2 regions of the Streptomyces vilmorinianum genome follow, and region 1 is predicted to be linked to the other one. Evidence: riboswitches for the same ligand, from Rfam matches in the RefSeq annotation. Region 1 holds a riboswitch; the other holds the start of a gene.

Region 1 (3,203 bases):
CGCGCCGCTTGGCCTGCGTGCCCTCGCCCGGGTCGTTGACGAGGAACGGGTAGATCAGCGGGATGTCGCCGAGCGCCGCGTCCGGGCCGCACGCGGCGGACAAGCCCGCGTTCTTGCCCGGCAGCCACTCCAGGTTGCCGTGCTTGCCGAGGTGGACCATGGCGTCCGCCCCGAAACCGCCGTCCTCGGCGCGCGCCGCGATCCAGCGGTAGGCAGCCAGGTAGTGGTGGGAGGGCGGGAGATCGGGGTCGTGGTAGATCGCGATCGGGTTCTCGCCGAAGCCGCGCGGCGGCTGGATGAGGATCAGCAGGTTCCCGCGGCGCAGGGCGGCGAGGACGATATCGCCTTCCGGGTCGCCTTCGGCGGTACGGGACCGGTCCAGGAACATCTCGCCGGGCGCCGGACCCCAGTGCTCCTCGACCTGCTCACGGAGCTCCTGCGGCAGGGTCGCGTACCAGCGCTTGTAGTCGGCGGCCGGGATACGGACCGGGTTGCGGGCGAGCTGCTCCTCGGTGAGCCATTCCTGGTCGTGGCCGCCTGCCTCGATCAGGGCGTAGATCAGCTCGTCGCCGTCGCCGGAGACCAGGCCGGGGATCTCGTCCTCGGGCCCGAAGTCGTACCCCTCCTCGCGGAGGCGGCGCAGCAGCGCGACGGCGGAGGCGGGGGTGTCGAGACCGACCGCGTTGCCGATACGGGAGTGCTTGGTCGGGTACGCGGAGAGGACGAGCGCCAGCTTCTTCTCGGCGTTCGGGATGTGCCGCAGGCGGGCGTGGCGGACGGCGATCCCGGCGACGCGGGCGGCGCGCTCGGTGTCGGCGACGTACGCCGGGAGGCCGTCCTCGTCGATCTCCTTGAAGGAGAACGGGACGGTGATGAGCCGGCCGTCGAACTCGGGGACGGCGACCTGGCTGGCGGCGTCCAGCGGGGAGAGACCCTCGTCGTTCTCCTCCCAGGCGGAGCGCGAGCCGGTGAGGCAGAGCGCCTGCAGGATCGGTACGTCGAGGGCCGCGAGCGCGCCCGCGTCCCAGGCCTCCTCATCGCCGCCGGCCTGCGCCTCGGCGGGCTTGGTGCCGCCGGCGGCGAGGACGGTGGTGACGATCGCGTCGGCGGACCGCAGGGTGTCGAGGAGCTCCGGCTCGGGGGCGCGCAGGGAGGCGACGTAGAGCGGCAGGGCCTGGGCGCCGGCGTCCTCGATCGCCTCGCAGAGCGAGCCGATGAAGGCGGTGTTCCCGCTCATGTGGTGGGCGCGGTAGTAGAGCACGGCGACGGTCGGGCCGTCGGTCCGCCTCGACTCGCGCTCCAGCGGGCCCCAGGTCGGCGCGGCGGCCGGGGCCTCGAAGCCGTGGCCGGTGAGCAGCACGGTGTCGGAGAGGAACCGCGCCAGCTGCTCCAGGTTGTCCGGGCCGCCGTGCGCGAGGTAGGCGTGGGCCTCGGTGGCGACGCCGACGGGGACCGTGGAGGTCTCCATGAGCTGGGCGTCCGGGGCCTGTTCCCCGGAGAGCACGACCAGCGGCCGGCCCGCGGCGCGCAGCGCGTCCAGGCCCTCCTCCCAGGACCGCAAGCCCCCGAGGAGGCGTACGAGAACGAGGTCGGCGCCGTCGAGAAGGCCGGGCAGCTCGTCGAGCGTGAGGCGGGAGGGGTTGGCGAACCGGTACTCGACCGGGCCGCCGGCCGCGCGGGCGCTGAGCAGGTCGGTGTCGGAGTGCGACAGCAACAGAATTCGCATGCGAGCGCAGGCCTTCCTCGGGGTTGTCCGCGCCCCGGGTGGTCGTGTGGACGGCGGGAGTTCCTGACTCACCCACCCCGTCTCCGGGCCGGGCTCACAGTGGCGGGACCGCGCCGGAATCTCACCGGGCTTCCTCCCCGGGGTCCTGGGACCCCATGCCGATCTGCATAGTAGAGCGTGGCCCCGGCGGGCCGGGGGGTTGGCCGGATCACACCCGGTGGCCGCCCGGATCCACGTGGGTATGCTCGCCGCCATGCCGCCCACCCCACCCACAACGCCCAACCGGGGCGAACCTCTCATAAGGGACCGTGGCGACGCCTGCCCCGGGGCGCTGCGCCTGCACCCCGCCGACGACGGCCGCCTGGCCCGACTGCGCCTGCCCGCAGGCCTGCTGACGGCTCATCAGGCCGAGGTCCTGGCCGCCGCGGCCGAGGCCCTCGGCGACGGACAGGTCAGTGTCACCTCCCGGGGAAACGTGGAGCTGCGCGGCCTCGGCGAGGGCTGCGGGGCGGAACTGGCGCGACTTCTCGCGGAAGCCGGCCTGCTGCCCTCCACGACCCATGAGCGGGTCCGGAACGTGGTGGCCTCGCCGACGGCGGGCCTGGACGGACTCGGCTTCGGCGACGTGCAGTTGTGGGCCCGCGAACTGGACGCGCTGCTGTGCGCGGAGGACTGGACGGCATCCCTTTCCGGCCGTTTCCTGTTCGTTCTGGACGACGGCCGGGGGGACGTGGCGCAGCTCGGCGGAGATGTGACCTTGATCGCAGCGGGGGCCTGTGCGGCCGGCGGCGACGGTACGGACGGGGCCCAGACCCCGGACGGACCGGACGGACCGGACGGACCAGGCGCCTCGGGCGCGGCGGGGGCCTGTGAGGCCGGCGGCAAGGGTTCGGACGGGGTCCGGACGCCGGACGGGCCGGATATCGGCGCGACAGCGACAAGCAGGCCGGGAGGCCGCGAAGCGAGCGAGCCCGCGCCGGGCGCGGCAGGGCCGGCGCGGCCGGATCGGGTCGCCTCGCCGGGCGCCCCGGGCACCGGCGCGTACCTCCGCGTGGGCGCCCAGGTCTTCCGGATCGCCGCCGCCGACGCCCCCCGCGCCGCGCTCGCCGCCGCCTCCGCCTTCCTCGCCGCCGCGCGGGACGCCGGGAACGGTGCCTGGCGGGTACGGGAGCTGCCCGAGGGACACGAGCCGGACCTGGCGGGGGCCCTCGCCCGGGCCGGGATCGCGGCGGAGCCCGTACCGGGGGCGGAAGTCCCGCACGGAGGACCCCCGGCACCCGGGCCCCTCGGCACCACCGCCCTCCATGTCCTCGCGCCCCTCGGCCGCCTCACCGCCGCCCAGCTGCGCGCCCTGCTCCCCGCCGACGAGGTACGGCTCACGCCCTGGCGCGGCGCGGTCGTCGTCGGGACCTCGGTCGGCGTCGGGACGGCCGGGGACCGGCTGGCCGAGCTGGAGTCGTACGGTCTGATCACCCGC
Region 2 (3,203 bases), 2.1 Mb from region 1:
CCGGACGGGCAGCAGTCCGAGGCCGTCCACCGTGCCCGCCTTCGACTCGACCTCGTCCTCGATCCGCTCCCCGAGCGCCTGGAAGCCGCCGCAGATGCCGAGTACGGGCCGGCCCTCCGCCGCCCGCCGGGCCAGCGCGTCCGCGAGACCGCGCTCGCGCAGCCACGCCAGCGCCTTCACCGTCCCCCGGGTCCCCGGCACGACCACCAGGTCCGCGTCGACGAGCTCCTCGGCCCGGTCCACGAACCGCACGACCACGCCCGGTTCGGCCGCCAGCGCGTCCACGTCCGTGAAGTTGGACATCAGCGGCACGGCGCACACCGCGACCCGCAGCACGTCCTCTCCGACCGGAGGCGCCACGACCGACTCGCGGACGGCGCCGCGCATCGACACCCGCAGCCCGTCCTCCTCGTCGATGCCGAGTCCGTGCGCGTACGGCAGCACACCGAAGGTGCGGCGCCCGGTCAGCCCGTACAGCATGTCCAGGCCCGGCTCGAGGAGCGTCACATCGCCCCGGAACTTGTTCACCAGGTAGCCCGCGATCAGCTCCTGGTCCTCGGGCGCGAGCAGCGCCGTCGTACCGAAGAACTGCGCGAAGACCCCGCCCCGGTCGATGTCGCCGACGACGAGCACCGGCAGCTTCGCCGCCCGCGCGATGCCCATGTTCACGATGTCCGTGCGCCGCAGATTGATCTCGGCCGGACTGCCCGCCCCCTCGCAGATCACGGCGTCATACGTGCCCCGCAGCTCCTCCAGGCACGCCAGAACCGGCTCGAAGAGCTCTTTCTGCCGCCCCCCGTGCAGCCTTTTCCCGGGGGACGACCCCCCAGACCCCCCGAAGAACCCGCGGGCGCTCAGCTCGCCCACCGGCTTACCCATGAGGACGACCTGGCTGGAGCGGTCGCTGCCCGGCTTGAGCAGCACCGGGTTCATCAGCGCGGTCGGCTCGACCCGCGCGGCCTGCGCCTGCATGGCCTGCGCCCGGCCGATCTCCGCGCCCTCCCTCGTGACGAAGGAGTTCAGGGACATGTTCTGGCCCTTGAACGGGGCGACCTTCACGCCCTGCCGGACCAGCCAGCGGCAGATGCCCGCCGTGACGACGCTCTTGCCCGCGTCGGACGTGGTCCCCGCGACCAGCAGCCCCCCGCCTCTCATACGTTCCTCCGCTTCAGCGCGCTCGCGATCATCCGGCCGCCCACGCAGGCGGCCAGGGTCAGCCCGGTCACCCACCGGGAGAGCCGTACCGCCCGTTCGATGTCCCCGACCTCCACGGCCCGGCCCTCGCCGTTCAGGACGGGCCGGTGCTCGACCCGGCCGCCGTACGAGAGCGTCCCCCCGAGCCGTACGCCGAGCGCCCCCGCGAACGAGGCCTCCACCGGGCCCGCGTTGGGGCTCGGATGCTTCGCCGCGTCCGCCCGCCACGCGCGCAGCGCCCCCCGCGGGTCGCCACCCGCCACCGTCGCGAGTACGGCGGTCAGCCGGGCACCCGGCCAGCCGGCCACGTCGTCGAGCCGGGCCGAGGCCCAGCCGAAGCGGCGGTACTTCGGGGACTTGTGGCCGACCATCGCGTCCAGGGTGTTCACGGCCCGGAAGCCGACCAGGCCCGGCACGCCCGCGACCGCGCCCCAGACCAGGGCGCCCACGACGGCGTCGGAGGTGTTCTCGGCGACGGACTCCACGACCGCGCGGGCCATCGCCGGACCGTCCAGGGCCTGCGGGTCGCGCCCGCACAGATGGGGCAGCCGCTCGCGGGCCACGTCCAGGTCGCCGGCCTCCAGGGCCCCGCCGATGGCGCGGGCCTCCCGGCCCAGGGTCGTCCCCCCGACGACGGCCCAGACGGCGGCGGCGGTCAGCGCGACGGAGGCCCGGGGGTGGTCGCGTACGGTACGGGCGGCCAGCGCGGCGGCCCCCGCCGCACCCCCGACGCAGACGGCGGTGTGCAGCGCGCCCCAGCCGCGGTGATCGCGCCACAGCAGCTTCTCGACCGCACCCGCGGCCCGTCCGAACGCGGCGACCGGATGGCCGCGGCGTGGGTCGCCGACGAGCAGGTCCGCGGCCAGACCGGCGGCGGCGCCGTACGCGAATACACCTGTGGCTGCACTGCGGCCGGGCATGGCGCTGTGTCCTCACTCAGGGTCCGCGCCCTGGCTCGACGTGACCGGCGGTGAGAGTTCCTGACTCCCGGGCCCGAAGGCTCCGGTCACAGTGGCGGGACCGCGCCGGATTCGCACCGGGCTTCCTCTTCTGCCGCCGTAAATGGCCTCGGCAGTCCACCACGCTGTGCGAACACCCGTCAACTCACCCTTGACCTGCGGTGAGACAGTGTGCGAAGCACCACACAGCGCCAGGGCGGTGCCTACGAACGACGGCCGGGCGGGCCGCACCCGAAGGTGCGGCCCGCCCGGCCGTCGGAGCGTGTGCCGTCAGGCCACGATGAGATAGATGCCGTACGCGACGGCCGCCGCGCACAGCGCGAAGCAGGCGTACGCGCCGGTGCGCGCCAGGGTGGCCGAGCCTCCCTGGGCGGCGGCCTGCTCCTGCTTGGAGAGGCCGACGATGCCGAGGGTGAAGAGGGCCACGAGGGCGACGGTCGCCACGAGGCTGACTCCGAAGACGGAGCCGAGAGCTGCCCAGTCGATCTTCATGTCGTTCGTTCCTTACACCGCGGCCGAGGCTGCGGGGGCTGCCGGGTCCGCGGGGGCCGGCGAGGGGATGGTGGTCTTCAGGTCCTCGTCCGCGACGGCGGCGACGGTGCCGGCCGGCGGCGGGGTGACGGCCGCGATGGCGGTGGTCACGACGCCCGCGGGCTCGGTCTCGACGTCGTTGACGTTGGTGTGGTCGACCACCTGGCGGCGGGAGACGACCCAGATGGCGACGCACGAGGCGACCAGGAAGGCCGCGACGGCGTAGACGCCCCAGTCGCCCTGACGGGCGACGTACTCGGCGCCGGCCCCGACAAGGGCCGCGGCCGGCAGGGTCAGGCCCCAGGCGACGAACATCCGGGTGGCGGTCGACCAGCGGACGACACCGCCCTTGCGGCCCAGACCCGCGCCCATGACGGCGCCGGAGCAGGAGTGCGTGGTCGAGAGGGAGAAGCCCAGGCTGGAGGAGGCCAGGATGACGGTGGCCGCGCTGGTCTGGGCGGCGAAGCCCTGCTGCGGCTGGAGGTCGGTGAGGCCCTTGCCCATCGTGCGGATGATGCG

Evidence for each region. Region 1 has a riboswitch for cobalamin ahead of cobN (cobaltochelatase subunit CobN). Riboswitches for the same ligand answer to the same signal wherever they lie in the genome.
Region 2: linked by a shared signal. The riboswitch ahead of FDM97_RS10605 (cobalamin biosynthesis protein) and the one ahead of cobN (cobaltochelatase subunit CobN) in region 1 are both predicted to bind cobalamin.

What each region holds. Positions count from the first base shown of each region.
Region 1 is NZ_CP040244.1:173,337-176,539, reverse strand. It holds gene cobN (cobaltochelatase subunit CobN) at 1-1,726, opposite strand, end outside; cobalamin riboswitch at 1,766-1,900, opposite strand; gene FDM97_RS00840 (cobalamin biosynthesis protein CobG) at 1,968-3,203, shown strand, end outside.
Region 2 is NZ_CP040244.1:2,274,605-2,277,807, forward strand. It holds gene FDM97_RS10600 (cobyric acid synthase) at 1-1,155, opposite strand, end outside; gene FDM97_RS10605 (cobalamin biosynthesis protein) at 1,152-2,114, opposite strand; cobalamin riboswitch at 2,150-2,290, opposite strand; gene FDM97_RS10610 (hypothetical protein) at 2,424-2,645, opposite strand; gene FDM97_RS10615 (inorganic phosphate transporter) at 2,658-3,203, opposite strand, start outside.